Regions from separate parts of the Acidovorax sp. M2(2025) genome, predicted to be linked through region 2. Evidence: riboswitches for the same ligand, from Rfam matches in the RefSeq annotation. Region 2 holds a riboswitch; the other holds the start of a gene.
The links. Region 2 has a riboswitch for glycine ahead of gcvT (glycine cleavage system aminomethyltransferase GcvT). Riboswitches for the same ligand answer to the same signal wherever they lie in the genome.

Region 1 (7,448 bases), 2.2 Mb from region 2:
TGCTGGTCGTGGACGACGCCATCCTGCACGACGTGGCCGGCTTCGCGGGCCATGTGTTCTATGTCCAGCCCCAGGTGACGGGCCAATCCAAGATCAACGCCCAGCTGCGCCACCTGGTCCGCTTTGCGCGCATGGAAGGCCTCTTCGGCCTGCGCCACAGCGTGGTGAACAGGTTGAACAATTGGCTCGACCGCCTCCGCCGCGGCCTGAGCGTCACCGAAGAACACTGACCGCGAGGCCGCCCCGGGGCGCTGCAACAGCGCGCCGGGGCAGCGGCCCCTTTCCCTTGCCGGCCCCGCGGCGGCTTCCCCCTTGCACCAACCTCTGACGCCGGCCCTCGGCAGGGACGGCCGTGCGCGTCCCTGCCGGCCGCAGAACAACGCGCTTGACGCTTTAAACAAAAATAACTATTCTTTAATCAACTTAAAACTTCATTTTTATGAAATGAAAACCACCCGCCAGCAGCAAGAGGCCACGCGCCGCCAGATCCTGGCCAGCGCGGTGGACCTGATGACCCGCCAGGGCTTTGACGGCACGACGATGAAGGACATCGCACGCGCCGCCGGCATTGGCGACGCCACGATCTACAAGTACTTTCCCACCAAGGACCGCATCGTGGTGGGCTACCTGGACGACGCGGTGCAGCAGGCGCTGGACGCCGCGTTGCAGACCCCGGGCTTCGCTGGCTACCAGCTGCAGGAAAAGCTGCAGCGCCTGACGGACGCGGTGCTCGAGCACCTGCTGGCCGACCGGGAATTCGTGGCGCAGGTGCGCACGCTGGCCCAGCGCTCGCCCCTGTCCATGCTGGCCGAGCCGCTGGCCGCGCGCCAGCGCTTGCGCGAAGCGGTGGCCAGCTTTCTGGAGGCCGCCGAGGCCAGCGGCGAGATCGAGCCCTGCGACTTCAAGGGCGTGGCGGGCAGCCTGTACACCGACTACCTCGCCGGTGTGGTCACGTACTGGCTGGGCGACACCTCCGACGAGTTTGCCGACACCGCGCAGCTGGTGGACCTCTCGCTGGGCGTGCTGGTGCAGACGCTGCGCAGCGGCCTGGTCAACCGGGTGCTGCAGCTGGGCGGCTTTGTGTTGCGCAGCCAGATGGCCCGCATGGCCCAGCACCGCAGCGGGCTGCTAGGGCTGCTGCAGCTGGCCCGGCAGACGGTGGGCAGCGCACCGCGGCGGGAGCAGGCCGGGGAGGACGCGCCGCCCGCGCCCGCCCGCAAACCCCGTGCAGCACGGCCTTCAGCAGCCTCCGCCAGCAAAAAGAGGAAGGGCACCCCATGACCGCCACCTCGCCCCCCCAGGCTGTACCCACCGTGCGCGCCACGCAGGTGCCGCCCGGCACCGCCATCCACGCCACGCTGCCCGGCGCCCACTTTTTCGATGCCTATGAGGTGGCCGACCGGCACCCGGAGCGCCCGTCGCTGCAGGCGTGGCTGGACGTGGCCGCGCGCACCCCGGCGTGGACACGCGCGCTCATGGCCGTGCGCAACCAGGCCGTGCGGCTCGTCGGTCTGAAGGACCTGGGCCAGCTGCACGACGGCCACCCGCCCGCCAGCGGCCGCGCGCTGAACGACGCGCGCAGCTACCGGGTGGGCGACCGCGTGGGCATCTTCCGCATCCGGCACCTGAGCGACACGGAAGTGGTGATGGGCCAGGACGACCGGCACCTGGACGTGCAGGTCTCCATCTGCAAGCGCGCCGCAGCCCCGGGCGCCGCGCCCACCGTGGTGCTGAGCACCGTGGTGCACATCCACAACCTGCTGGGCCACGCCTACATGGCGGTGGTCACGCCCTTCCACCGCGTCATCGCCCGCGACACGGCGCAGCGCCTGGCACAGCATGGTTAGCGACCGCGCCCCGCGCACCAGCAAACTGGCCCGCAGCGCCATCACCGGGCTGGCCGCCGCACGCATCGGCATGGCCGAGGTGGGGCACCGCACCCGCCGCCGCACACCCGCGGCCCAGGCCGAGCATGAAGCCGCCGTGGGCCGCATCCTGTTTGGCGCGCTGGGGCAGTTGCGCGGCTCGGCGCTGAAGGTGTCGCAGCTGCTCAGCATGCACCCGCAGCTGCTGCCCGAGGGCGTGCGGCGCGAGCTGGCCCGCGCGCACTGCCAGGCCCTGCCGCTGAACCGCGCGCTGGTGGGCCGCGTGTTCCGCCAGGCGTTCGGCCAGGAGCCGGAGGCGCTGTTCGATCACTTCGAGCCCACCGCGTTTGCCGCCGCCAGCCTGGGCCAGGTGCACCGCGCCCAGCTGGCGGGCCACGGCACGGTGGCCGTGAAGGTGCAGTACCCCGGCATCGCCAGCACCATCGCCAGCGACATGCAGCTGGTGCGCGGCGTGCTGCGCACCCTGGCCCACACCGACCTGCCCCTGCCGGAAGCACCCGTTGTGCAGGCGGTGATGGACGAGATCGAGGCCACCTTGCTGCGCGAGGTGGACTACCTGCAGGAGGCGGCGCAGCTGCAGTGGTTTGCGCAGCACGCGGCACAGCCCGGTGTGGTGATCGCGCGGCCCGTGCTGTCGCACACCCGGGCGCAGGTGCTCACGCAGCAGTTCCTGCCCGGCCAGCCGCTGCAGGCCTGGCTGGCCACGCGGCCCCGCCAGGCGCTGCGCGACCAGGCGGGGCAGCGCCTGTGGGACTGGTTCCTGCACTGCACCTTCGTGCTCGGCAGGGTGCATGCCGATCCGCACCCCGGCAACTTCGTGTTCACGCCGGACGGCGCGGTGGGGGTACTGGACTTCGGCTGTACCCGCGAGCTGTCCGCGCCGTTCCGGCACCACGTGGCCAGCGCCTGGTCGGCCCTGCTGCGGCCGGCGGGCGATCCGCAGCGCGATGCGCAGGTGCTGCAGGCTTACCAGGCCCTGGGGCTGGCCCGCCCGGACCTGGCCGTGCCCACCTATGCGCGCGACATTGCCCCCGTGCTGGCAGAGATGCAGGCCTGGCAGGTGGAGCCGTTCACCCGGCCGGTGTTCGACTTCGGCACCAAGGCCCCCGTGCCCCTCACCCCGCCAGCGCACCAGCGCGTGCTGGGGGAACATCTGGTGCAGGTGCCGCGCGAGATGCCCGTTTTCGAACGCATGTGGATGGGCCTCATGCACCTGCTCACCCTGCTGGGCGCGCGCGTGCACACGCACCACCCCCAGATCCACGGCAGCGGGCCGCATTCGCCGGCATGAACACCGCACTGGTCCTGGCGGCGGTGGGCCTCGCGGTGGTGGGTGCGGCCCACTCGGTGGTCGGGGAACTGCGGGTCTTCCGCCCGCTGCGCACGCGCGGCGTGGTGCCCACCGCGGGGCAGCCGGTGCTGCGCGAACGGCAGGTGCGCATCCTGTGGGGCACCTGGCACTTGGCCACCGTGCTGGGCTGGGCCTTGAGCGCGCTGCTGTGGCGCCTGGGCACCGTGCCTGCGGACCCCGACCTGGACGCCTGGGTGGCCGATGTGGCGGGCGCCGCCACGCTCGCCAGCGGGCTGCTGGTGTTCTTTGCAACGGACGGCCGGCACCCCGCCTGGGTGGCGCTGCTCACGGTGGCCGCCCTCGTCTGGTGGCGCTGACCCGGCGGGCGGCGGCAGCGTGAAAAACATCACGGAATTGCGGCCTTTCGCACGGTCGGGAAACACTACGTCACAAGTCTTCGCCAAACGCCTACACCGGCTTGACAACCCGCACGCACCATGAAGGCTCCGGTTCCGCAAGGAATCACTTGTCAGACGCCTCGGACATGTCCTCCAGAACCCGCGTGAGAACGTTGAACAGGCGCCAAGGAGACCACCATGCACCGCAATGCACTCGCCGCTGTTTCCGTCGCCCTGCTGTCCGCCCTGGGCACCGCCACCGTGGCGCAGGCACAGACCAGCGCCACTGTCGTGATCCAGTCGGGTCCGCCCCCGCAATACCGCCCGGCCGCGCCCGTCGTTGTCCAGTACGGCCCGCCGCCGCCGCCCCGCCACGAAGTCATGCCCCATGCCCGCCGTGGCATGGTGTGGGTGCCCGGCCACTGGGAATGGCGCGGACACCGCTATGTGTGGCTGCAGGGCTACTGGGTGAAGGCCCGCCCGGGCTACTACTACCGCGAGCCTCGCTGGGTGGAGCACGGCGGCCGCTGGGAGATGCGCCCCGGCGGGTGGGACCGCGATGGCGACGGCATTCCCAACCGGTATGACCGGGACCGCGACGGTGACGGCATCCCGAATCGCTACGAGCGGCCCCGCGACCACGACCGCGACGGCGTGCCCAACCGCTACGACCGCCGCCCCGACAACCCGTACCGCCACTGACGCACGGCGGGTGGCCGGCGCGTGAACGCCTCAGTCCACGCGCAGCACGGCGGACCCGAGCCCCGGAAAGTCTGCGACCACCTCGGTGCCGGGTGCGACCAGCACCGTCCCCGTGCAGGAGCCGGTAGTCACCCACTGGCCTGCGCGCAATCCACCCAGGCTGGCGGCGCCGCCGCTGGCCAGCCATGCCAGCAGGCGCAAGGGGTCGCCCGCAGGGTTGCCGCCTGCAGCGTGCCGCACCGCCGCTTCGCCATTCACCCACAGGCAGACCGGCTGCTGCAGGGGCCGCACCGCCGCCACGTCGGCGGAGCCGGAGCCCACCACCAGGGCGCCATGGCAGGCCTGGTCGGCCAGCCGGCTCCACTCGCCTTGTCGCGCCCAGGCGGCAAAGCGGGTGTCGCACACCTCGATAGCGGCGCGCACCGAAACCACGGCAGCCAGCACCTCTTCGGGGCCGTACGGTGTGCTTCGGGGAGGCAGGTCGGCGCCCAGCTCATAGACCAGTTCGGCCTCCACGCCAACCACCGCAAAATCCGCGGCCGCGAGCCGGACGGTCGGCGGCTCTCCGGCAGCCACCCACACGGAATCGCGGGTGAGGGCCGCACGCGCGGGCTGGGCCTGCGGGCTTGCGGCCCCAACCTTCCAGCCGGCCACCTCCGCGCGCTCGCGCACCACCGCGTCCTGCACCGCATAGGCCTGCGCGGCGTCCCGCGGCCGCAGCCCCGCGGGCAAGTCCAGCGGCCGGGGCATGCGCCCCTGGCGCGCCATGGTCAGGACGGCAGCGGCGGCAAAGGCATCAAAAGCGGTGTCGGGCATGGAAGGCATCCTGGCGTGCGGGGCGCAGGCCGTTGGTTGGGTGGAGGGAAACAGCAGTGCGACGGATTATGGCCACCCGGCCCTGCTCGCATCAGCAACGATTGCCGGCCATTAGCACGGCAAGATGCCGGTGGGCGCCGCAGTGCTTCCTAGAATCAGCCCCGCAGGAGAGCACGCGGCACCGCCCGCGTCACCGAAGGCGCAAACTCCCATGCACGCTCAGGTTCCGTACTGCATCTTTTTTCAAAAGCCGTCTGGAGAGACGCCACCGCCCCGGACACCACGGGGCTGCGTAGCGCACCGAAGGAGCAAGCCGCAGCCCGGGTGGGTGCGCGGTGAATCTCTCAGGTACCAAGGACAGGGGGAGCGGCAGCTTGGCGGAAGCGCGCCAGCTGCATGCTATTAAATTTATAGCTGTCTGCGCACATCCATCAAGCGCCAGAGCCCAGAAAGGCTTTGAAAATCATGCGCGTGATCGTTTTGGGTGCCGGCTTGCTCGGCGTGACTTCGGCGTATTTCCTTGCACAGCGCGGCCACGAGGTGACCGTCATCGACCGCCAGGCCACACCCGGCGCCGAGACCAGCTTTGCCAACGGGGGACAGATCTCGGTGAGTCATGCCGAGCCCTGGGCCAACCCCAGCGCGCCGCTGAAGGTGCTGCAGTGGCTGGGCAAGGAAGATGCACCGCTGCTGTTCCGCCTGCGCGCGGACATGCGGCAGTGGCTGTGGGGCCTGTCCTTCCTGCGCAACTGCACGCCCGCGCGCACGCGCCACAACATCGAGCAGATCGTCAACCTGGGCACCTACAGCCGCAGCGTGCTGCAGCAGCTGCGCGCGGCCACGGGCCTCCAATACGACCAGCGCACGCAGGGCATCCTGCACTTCTATACCAACGCCCAGGAATTCGAGGGCGCGCTCGCCCCCGCGGAGCAGATGCGTGCGCTGGGCTGCGAGCGCCAGGTCATCAGCGCCGACGAGGCCGTGCGCATTGAGCCGGCCCTCGCCCACATCCGCCCGCAGCTGGCCGGCGCCACCTACACGGCCGAGGACGAATCCGGCGACGCCAACCAGTTCACCCGCGAACTGGCCAGGTTGTGCGAGGCGGCAGGCGTGCAATTCCGCCTGGGCCACCACATCACCGCGCTGCGCGAGGTGGCCGGCCGCATCGACCATGTGGAAGTGACCAATGCCGAAGGCCGCTTCGAGCGCGTGCGCGGCGATGCCTTCGTGCTGGCGCTGGGCTCGTTCAGCCCGCTGCTGGCCCAGCCACTGGGCATTGAATTGCCCATCTACCCGGCCAAGGGCTATTCGGTGACCATGCCCGTCAAGGACGCGCGCTTGGCGCACCAGGTGAGCCTGACGGACGATGAGTTCAAGCTCGTGTTCTCGCGCTACACAAGCGAACGCGGCGGTGACCGCCTGCGCATTGCCGGCACGGCGGAGCTGAACGGCTACGACCGCCACCTGAACCCCGTGCGCTGCGAGGCCATCGTGCGCCGCGTGGAGCAGCTCTTCCCCGGCGCGGGCGACACCGCGCAGGCCCAGTTCTGGACGGGCCTGCGCCCCGCCACGCCCAGCAACGTGCCGCTGATCGGCGCCACGCGCCTGGGCAACCTGTTCCTCAACACCGGCCACGGCACGCTGGGCTGGACGCACGCTTGCGGCTCGGGCCAGGCCCTGGCCGACATCGTGAGCGGCCGGGTGCCGGAGGTGGACTTTGCCTTCCAGGGCGTGCAGGGGCGTCGCCCCGGCGCGGCCCTGGTGCCGTCGCGCACGGCGGCTTGAGCGGCTTGAGCCGCCTGCCCGCCGGCGGCGCCCACCTCGCGCGCAATGCCCAGGCACCGCGCGGGGCGCCGGGCGGCGCTACTCGGCCGCGCCCGTGGCCTGCGCTATGAAGCGCTCCACGGCCTGCATGTCCGCCCCGGCATACAAAGGCATCACGCCACCGCTGCCGACCCCGCGGAGCTGGCGCGCGGCAAAGCGCTGTTCACCACCCTCCAGCCCGCCTGTGCCGCATGAGCGCCAAGGAAGCGGACGGCCTGCTGGCGCGCGGCGCGGTGCTGGTGGATACCCGCACCGAAATGGAATACAAGGCAAACGCATCCGCGAGGATGACTTCCAGTCGCTGGACAAGCCTGGCCCGCTCGACAAGGCCAGGCCCGTGATCTTTGCCTGCAACGGGGCCAAGTGCTGGAAGTGCTGGACGTCCTGCATACAAGGCCGCCAAGGTTGCGGCATCGCGCGGCTTCACGTCGGTGTACTGGCTGCGCGGCGGCTTGCCGGGGTGCGATGCGCAGGGGCTGCCCACCGAAGGCGGCTGACCGGGCCACCACCCCATTGGTCCCGGCGCGCCGG
Region 2 (7,448 bases):
GACGATCTCGCCCGCGACGGGCATGTACACGTCGGCAGCGGCCTTGACGGATTCGACCACGCCGGCCACTTCGCCCTGGCTGTAGGTCTTGCCGACTTCGGGCAGGTCCACGAACACCACGTCGCCCAGCGCATCCTGCGCATGCACGGTGATGCCGACCACGGCAGCGGCGGCATCAGCGGCGTTGATCCACTCGTGTTCTTTGGAAAATTTGACGGTCATGGGGAAGCTCCTCAGGCAAAGGGGGTAAATGAAGGAATCAGCAATGTAGCGGGCGAACGGGGCGAATGGACGCCGTATGCGCTGCCGTCCGCGAAATCAGCCGCGGTAGTAGTTGGCCGGGACGAAAGGCATGGCCCGCACTTCCATCGGCACGGCCTTGCCGCGCACGATGGCGTTCACACGCGTGCCGATGGCGGCGTGGGCGGCATCCACGTAGCCCATGGCCACGGGCTCGTTCACCGTGGGGCCCAGCAGGCCGCTGGTGACCTCGCCGATCTTCTGGCCGTCCGTGCCTTGCAGCTCGGTGTGCTCGCGCACGGGCACGCGCTCCAGCGCCACCAGGCCCACGCGCTTGCGCTGCAGGCTGGCGGGGTTGTCGATCTGCGCCAGCACCTTGTCGGCGCCGGGGAAGCCGCCCGCCCGCGCACCGCCGGTGCGGCGCACCTTCTGGATGGCCCAGTTCAGTGCGGCCTCGGGCGGGGTGGTGGTGGTGTCGATGTCGTTGCCGTACAGGCACAGGCCCGCTTCCAGCCGGAGCGAGTTGCGCGCGCCCAGGCCGATGGGTTTCACTTCGGGCTGGGCCAGCAGGGCGCGGGCGAGCGTCTCTGCCTGGGCGGCGGGCACGGAGATCTCAAAGCCGTCTTCGCCGGTGTAGCCGCTGCGGGTCACAAAGCAGTCGCAGCCCGCAATGCTGAACGCGCCACCGGTCATGAACACCAGTTTTTCGACGCCGGGCGCCAGGCGGGCGAGGGCGGTGACGGCCTGCGGGCCCTGCAGCGCGAGCAGGGCGTGGTCGGGCATGGGCACGACCTTGCAGCGCTGGCCGATGCGGGCCTGGATGTGCGCGATGTCGCCCACCTTGCAGGCGCCGTTGACGATGACGAACAGCGTGGGCTCGCCGTCCACCACGCCCTGGTTGAAGAACATCAGGTCGTCGATGATGGTGCCCTCATCGGTCAGCAGCAGGCCGTAGCGCTGCTTGCCCACGGGCAGGTCGATCACGTCCACGGGCATCAGCGTCTCGAAGGCTGCAGCCGCATCGGCACCGATGAGCTTGAGCTGGCCCATGTGCGACACGTCGAACAGGCCCGCGGCCGTGCGCGTGTGCACGTGCTCGGCCATCAGGCCGGCGGGGTATTGCACGGGCATGGAGTAGCCGGCAAACGGCACCATGCGGGCGCCCAGCTCAATGTGCAGGGCGTTCAGGGGCGTGGTGAGCAGGGGGGCGGATGCGGAAGCGGGCGTGGCGGTCAAGGCGGAACTCCGGGCAAATGGTGGCCGCGACCCCATGGATCGCGGGATTTGCCCTGCTGTCCGCTTTACCTGAGAGATTCACCGCGGCGCCCTGGCTGGCCGCGCGGCTTGCTCCTTCGGTGGATGGCCCATCGCGCGATGCGGCGGGACCATCTCTCTCCAGCAAGGTAACGCCCGCATCGCTGCGGGCGGTTGCCAGTCCTTTTGCCTGAGCGTTCGGCAGCTGCCTGCGCCTTCGGCGGTGCCGCGCTGCCTTCGTTGCGAAGGTGGGGCACTCTCTCCTGACGGCCACGATTGTAATGCCTACTTGGCGTACACCAGGTCGCGCAGGCTCAGCGAAATGCCTGGCACGTAGGTGATGACCAGCAGGCACACCAGGATCACGCAGACGAACGGCAGCAGGTGGCCCACGATGCGGTCCAGCGAAATCCGGGCCACCGTGCACGCCGCAAACAGGTTCACGCCGAAGGGCGGGGTGATCATGCCCAGCGCCAGGTTCACCACCATGATCAGGCCGAAGTGCACCGGGTCCACCCCAAAGTGCTGGGCCACCGGGGCGAGGATGGGGGCGAGCACGATGATGGCGGCGCTGGTCTCGATGAACATGCCGATCAGGAACAGCGCCGCATTGACGCCCAGCAGGAACATGGCCGGCGATTGCAGCACGCCTTCCAGCCAGTGGCCGATCGCGTCGGGCACGCCGGCGCGCGTGATCAGAAAAGCAAACAGGCCCGCGTTGGCGATGATGAACATGATCACCGCGGACGAGATGGCCGACTTGCGCAGGATGGCGTACAAGTCCCGCAGCTTGATCTCGCGGTAAATGAGCACGCCGACCAACAGCGCATAGAACACCGCCACGGCCGACGCTTCGGTGGGCGTGAACACGCCGCCATAAATGCCGCCCAGGATGATGACCGGCATCAGCAATGCCCAGCCCGCCTGCAAGGTGGCGCGGCCCAGGGGCATGCGCCCGTCGCCGTCGTTCTTGCCCCAGCCCTTGATCTTGCAATACACCCACACGAAGCTCATCAGCGCCAGGCTGATGAGGATGCCGGGGCCGAAGCCTGCGATGAACAGCTCGCCAATCGACACCTCGGCGCTCACGCCGTACAGGATCATGGGAATGGAGGGCGGAATGATCACGCCCAGCTCGGCGCTGGTGGCCTGCAGCGCGGCCGCGTAGCTGGTGGGGTAGCCATGCTTGATGAGCGCCGGAATCAGGATGGCGCCGATGGCGAACGTGGTGGCCACCGACGAGCCCGACACCGCCGCAAAGATCATGCAGGTGAGCACGCAGGTCATGGGCAGGCCGCCTTGCACGCCGCCCACGATGCTCTTGGCAAACTCCACCAGCCGGCGCGAGATGCCACCGGTTTCCATCAGGTTGCCCGCCAGGATGAAGAAGGGAATGGCCGCGAGCGGGAACTTGTTGATTGAGGCGAACATTTCCTTCACCGAGATCAGCATGTTGGCGTTGGACACCTGGATGCCAACGATCGACGCGAGCCCGATGGACACCGCGACGGAGACGGTGAGTGCGAAGCACAGCACCATGGTGACGAGCATGGTGGGGGTCATTGCGCGGTCTCCAGTTCCTGGCGCTGCGGGTCAAGCCAGTTGCCCACGATGCCGACGGCGCTGAACAGGCCGCCCACCGGCATGGCGACATAGGCCCAGAACATCGACACCGATTCCAGCCCCGCCATCGACTGCACGCCGCCGCGCTGGGCGTAGTCCCAGCCGAACCACACGATGACCGCGATGAGCGCCAGCGCGGCCAGGCTCACGACCGCATCCAGCACGCGCCGCAGGGCGGGCGGGCTCCAGCGGTAGAGCACGTCCACGCTCACCATGGCGCCCTGGCGAAAGGCCGCAGGAATGGCGAGGAACACCATCCAGATCAGGCTGAAGCGGATCAGCACCTCGGTCCACTCGGCCGGCTGCTCCAGCACGAAACGCATGACGATCTGGAACATGCCCAGCAGCGATGCCAGGGCCAGCATCAGGCAGGCACCCGCCATGGCGGCGCCGGTGCTCCACCGTTCCCATTGAAGAAAGATTTTTTTCATGAATGAAAAAGCCCGTTTGCGCGCGGCAAACGGGCGTTGAAAGCCAGGACCAGGAGCAACGGGTGCGTCCGCCGCACGCGTTGCGGGTTACTTGACGGCCCGGATCTTGTCCAGCGCAGCCTTGCCGAACTGCTTTTCGAACTCGGCATTCACGGGCGCCAGCGCCGCCACGAACTTGGCCTTGTCCAGGTTGTCGATCACGGTCATGCCCTTGGCGCGCAGGTCGGCCACGCCCTTGGCATCGTCTTCGTCCACGCGGGCGCGGTTGGCCTTGGCGCCTTCCTTGGCTGCGTCGAGGAAGGCTTGCTTGTCGGCGGCCGACAGCTTGTCGAACGCGGCCTTGTTCATCAGGAAGATGCAGGGCGAGTACACGTGGCCGGTGAGCGACAGGTGTTTTTGCACCTGGTCAAACTTGGCCGAGATGATGACCGACAGGGGGTTTTCCTGGCCGTCCACCGTGCCTTGCTGCAGGGCGGTGAACACTTCCGGGAAGGCCATGGGCGTGGTGATGATGCCGAAGCCCTTGTAGGCAGCGATATGCACCGGGTTCTCCATGGTGCGCATCTTCAGGCCCTTCAGGTCGCCGGGCTCCTTCACGTCACGCTTGCTGTTGGTCATGTGGCGGAAGCCGTTTTCCGCCCACGCCAGCGCCTTGAAACCCTTGGCGTCAAACTTGGACAGCAGGTCTTGCCCGATGGGGCCGTCCAGCACGGCGCGGGCGTGCGCCTTGTCGCGGAACAGGAAGGGCACGTCCAGGATCTTCGTCTCGGGCACAAAGTTGGGCACGGGGCCGCTGGAGCTGAACGCCAGCTCCTGCGTGCCTAGCTGCACGGCCTCGATGGATTCGCGCTCGCCGCCCAGGGCGCCGTTGTAGAAGGTCTGCACCTTGTAGCGGCCGCCCGTGCGCTTCTCGACTTCCTTGGCAAACGTGTCGATGGCGACGCCCTGGTGGGAGTTCTGGGCCGTCGAGATGCTGATGCGCATGGTGGTCTGCGCAGCCGCGGACGCCACAAAGCCGAGCGCAAGGCCCAGGCCGACGACGAGTTTGGTCAGTTGCATGCTGTCTCCTGTTGGAATAGTGGGCGGGGGCGGAAGAACGCGCGGCGCCCCGCAGGGGCGGCCCCAGGCCTCGCACAAATTATGGCGGTGCAGCATCGCACCGGGCATCCGGGTTTGTGCTGGTAAGCGTGCTTATCAACTGCAGGGGGTTCTGGGCAGCCGTAGCGCCGGCGCATGGCGGCGCCCGGTGTCTTGCGTTCGGCGCGGATGGGGCGCTGCCGTGGTGCGCCCGCCGCCATGCCAACGGCCCCGCGCTGGCGGTAACCAGCCGGGGCCTTGCCATTTCGTGCACTCCGGTAAGAGCGCCTTGATGGAAGAAAGTATGCGCTGCGCGGTGGAGACGAATCTTCTGAATTTGGTGAGTATTGTGCCGATTGCAGAATAATTTTCTGCGTCAATCGAGTTGCGTGAATAATTAGCCCGATGGACCGATTGGACAGAAAAATTCTCGCTGTGCTGCAGGGCAACGCCCGCGCCAGTTTGCAAGAGATCGGCCAGGCCGTGGGCCTGAGCCCGTCGCCGTGCTGGGGCCGCATCAGGAAGATGGAAGAGGCGGGCGTCATCCAGGGCTACACGGTGCGCATCAACCCGCAGGCGCTGGACTTGGCCGACACGGTGCTGGTGCAGGTCACGCTGGACAGCCACTCCGACAACACGCTGGAAAAGTTTGGCGAGACGCTGGCCAGCATTCCCGAGGTGATCGAAGCGCACCTGGTGTCGGGCGACTACGACTACCTGCTGCGCATCGTGGTCAAGGACACGCGCGACTACGAGCGCCTGCTGCGCGAGAAGCTCTACAAGATCAAGGGCATCCGGCACAGCCGCTCCAGCTTTGTGCTGCGCACGCTGAAGAAGGCGGACCTGCCGCTGGGGTGAAAATTCTTGAATAAAAATGGCCGCCAGCGCTTTGCGGATAAGCGCAAGCAGCTACTGAAACAATAGCAAACTCGAGCGAGCCAGCACCGCTGGCCGCCTGCGGAGCACCGTCCATGAACCTGCGTTTTGTTGAAGCCTTCTACTGGGTGGCCTCCCTCAAGAGCGTGACGCGCGCCGCAGAGAAGCTGTTCCTCACGCAGTCGGCCATGTCCAGCCGCATCGCAGCGCTGGAGGAAGAGCTGGGCGTGCTGCTGCTGGACCGGCGTGACAAGCACTTCAAGCTCACTGTCGCGGGCACGCGGTTCCTGAGCTACGCCCGGCGCATGCTGGAACTGCAGCGCCAGCTCAAGGCCGAGATGGGTTCAGGGGCGCCGCTGGAGGTGTCCTTCCGCCTGGGGGCGATTGAATCGGTGCTGCATTCGTGGCTGATTCCATGGGTGGAACAGCTGCGCAAGGACAACCCGCTGCTGGAGCTGGAGTTGACGGTGGAGCCCACTCCCGTGCTGCTCGACCAGGTCCGCCGCGGCACGCTGGACGCAGTCTTTGCCGCACTGCCCGCGTCGGCCGACGGGATTCGCAGCCAAGCCCTGGCGCCCATGGAGATGGTGTTCGTGGGCAACAGCAAGCTGCACCGCAAGCGCAGGTACACGCTGCAGGACTTTGCAGACACCGACATCCTGACCTTCCAGCGCGGCTCCCAGCCGCATGTGTACCTGCTGGATACCCTGCGCCATGCGCAGGTGGAGCCGCGCTGCGTGCACACCATCTCGTCCATCTCGGCCATGGTGCAGTTGGTGCAGGGCGGCTTTGGCGTGGCCACGCTGCCGCGCCTGGCGGTGCAGCGCATGCTGGCCTTCCCGGACCTGCGCGTGCTGGCCTGCGACGCCGCGCTGCGGCCCCTGCCCATCCATGTGAGCTACCGTGAAGACCCGTCCTCTCCGGCGATGGAGGCCGTCGTTCGGTCGGCGCTTGCATTCATCGACGCACTGCCAGCCGCTGCACGCAAGCGCGGCTGACCTACCTCCCAGCATCGTTGAGCGCCGTGCCGCCCGCGCGCCGCGGGTCGGCGGCGCCGCGCCGTGGCCTTGCTGCGTTGCTGCGTTGCGGCGTCTGCAGGCCCGTCCCAGCGCTCAGGGTTATCCCTGAAACTGCGCTGGCGTGGTGCATAGGGGTTAACCCTTGGCACCAATTTGGTTCGCAATTCACCAATGGTGAACATCGAAAAAATCGATGAGCTGATAGAAAGTTTTTGAATTTGCCAGCCCGGTTGCACCCCCACACAATCCGCCCCAACGTCATGCAATTGACATTTCTCAATGCGAGGAAAAATGGTGGATTCAGCAGTTCAAGCCGCGGTGGAAGTATTCGGTTCCGAAGGCATCAACACCCCCGGCCATGTGCGCAGCGTGATTCGTGAAGGCGCCTGGGCGTCGCACACCAGCGGCCTGGCGCACGGCCGCGTGCAGGGCAACCTGGTGATCCTGCCCGAGGTGCTGGCTGGCGACTTCCTGCGCTTTTGCCAGCGCAACCCCAAGCCCTGCCCGGTGCTGGCCGTGAGCGAGCCCGGCCAGACGGCGCTGCCCTCGCTGGGCGAGGGCATCGACATCCGCACCGATGTGCCGCAGTACCGCGTGTGGCGCCACGGCGAGCTGGCGCAGGAAGTGGGCGACATCACGGCCCTGTGGCGGCCCGACCTGGTGACCTTCGTGCTGGGGTGCTCGTTCTCGTTTGAGGCGGCACTGCAGGAGGCCGGCATCAGCCTGCGCCACATCAACGAAGGCAAGAACGTGGCCATGTACCGCACGAACATCGCCACCGAGGCCGCGGGGCCGTTCGGCGGCGCCATGGTGGTGTCCATGCGGCCCATGCCCGCGGTGGACGTGATCCGCGCGGTGCAGGTCACCTCGCGCTTTCCCAATGTGCACGGCGCGCCGGTGCATATCGGCGACCCCGCCCTCATCGGCA

Region 1: it holds a riboswitch for glycine, as region 2 does, so the genes downstream of both, ACOYR3_RS03720 (D-amino acid dehydrogenase) here and gcvT (glycine cleavage system aminomethyltransferase GcvT) in region 2, are expected to answer to the same signal.

The regions. Positions count from the first base shown of each region.
Region 1 is NZ_CP186262.1:797,610-805,057, reverse strand. It holds gene ACOYR3_RS03755 (hypothetical protein) at 1-230, shown strand, start outside; gene ACOYR3_RS03750 (TetR/AcrR family transcriptional regulator) at 445-1,281, shown strand; gene ACOYR3_RS03745 (DUF2867 domain-containing protein) at 1,278-1,847, shown strand; gene ACOYR3_RS03740 (ABC1 kinase family protein) at 1,840-3,177, shown strand; gene ACOYR3_RS03735 (hypothetical protein) at 3,174-3,554, shown strand; gene ACOYR3_RS03730 (hypothetical protein) at 3,774-4,277, shown strand; gene ACOYR3_RS03725 (2-keto-4-pentenoate hydratase) at 4,308-5,093, opposite strand; glycine riboswitch at 5,248-5,337, shown strand; glycine riboswitch at 5,338-5,464, shown strand; gene ACOYR3_RS03720 (D-amino acid dehydrogenase) at 5,559-6,878, shown strand; gene ACOYR3_RS03715 (hypothetical protein) at 7,109-7,258, shown strand.
Region 2 is NZ_CP186262.1:3,009,435-3,016,882, reverse strand. It holds gene gcvH (glycine cleavage system protein GcvH) at 1-222, opposite strand, end outside; gene gcvT (glycine cleavage system aminomethyltransferase GcvT) at 319-1,476, opposite strand; glycine riboswitch at 1,523-1,649, opposite strand; glycine riboswitch at 1,663-1,770, opposite strand; gene ACOYR3_RS14010 (TRAP transporter large permease) at 1,780-3,057, opposite strand; gene ACOYR3_RS14005 (TRAP transporter small permease) at 3,054-3,548, opposite strand; gene ACOYR3_RS14000 (TRAP transporter substrate-binding protein) at 3,636-4,607, opposite strand; gene ACOYR3_RS13995 (Lrp/AsnC family transcriptional regulator) at 5,031-5,483, shown strand; gene ACOYR3_RS13990 (LysR family transcriptional regulator) at 5,597-6,499, shown strand; gene ACOYR3_RS13985 (putative hydro-lyase) at 6,815-7,448, shown strand, end outside.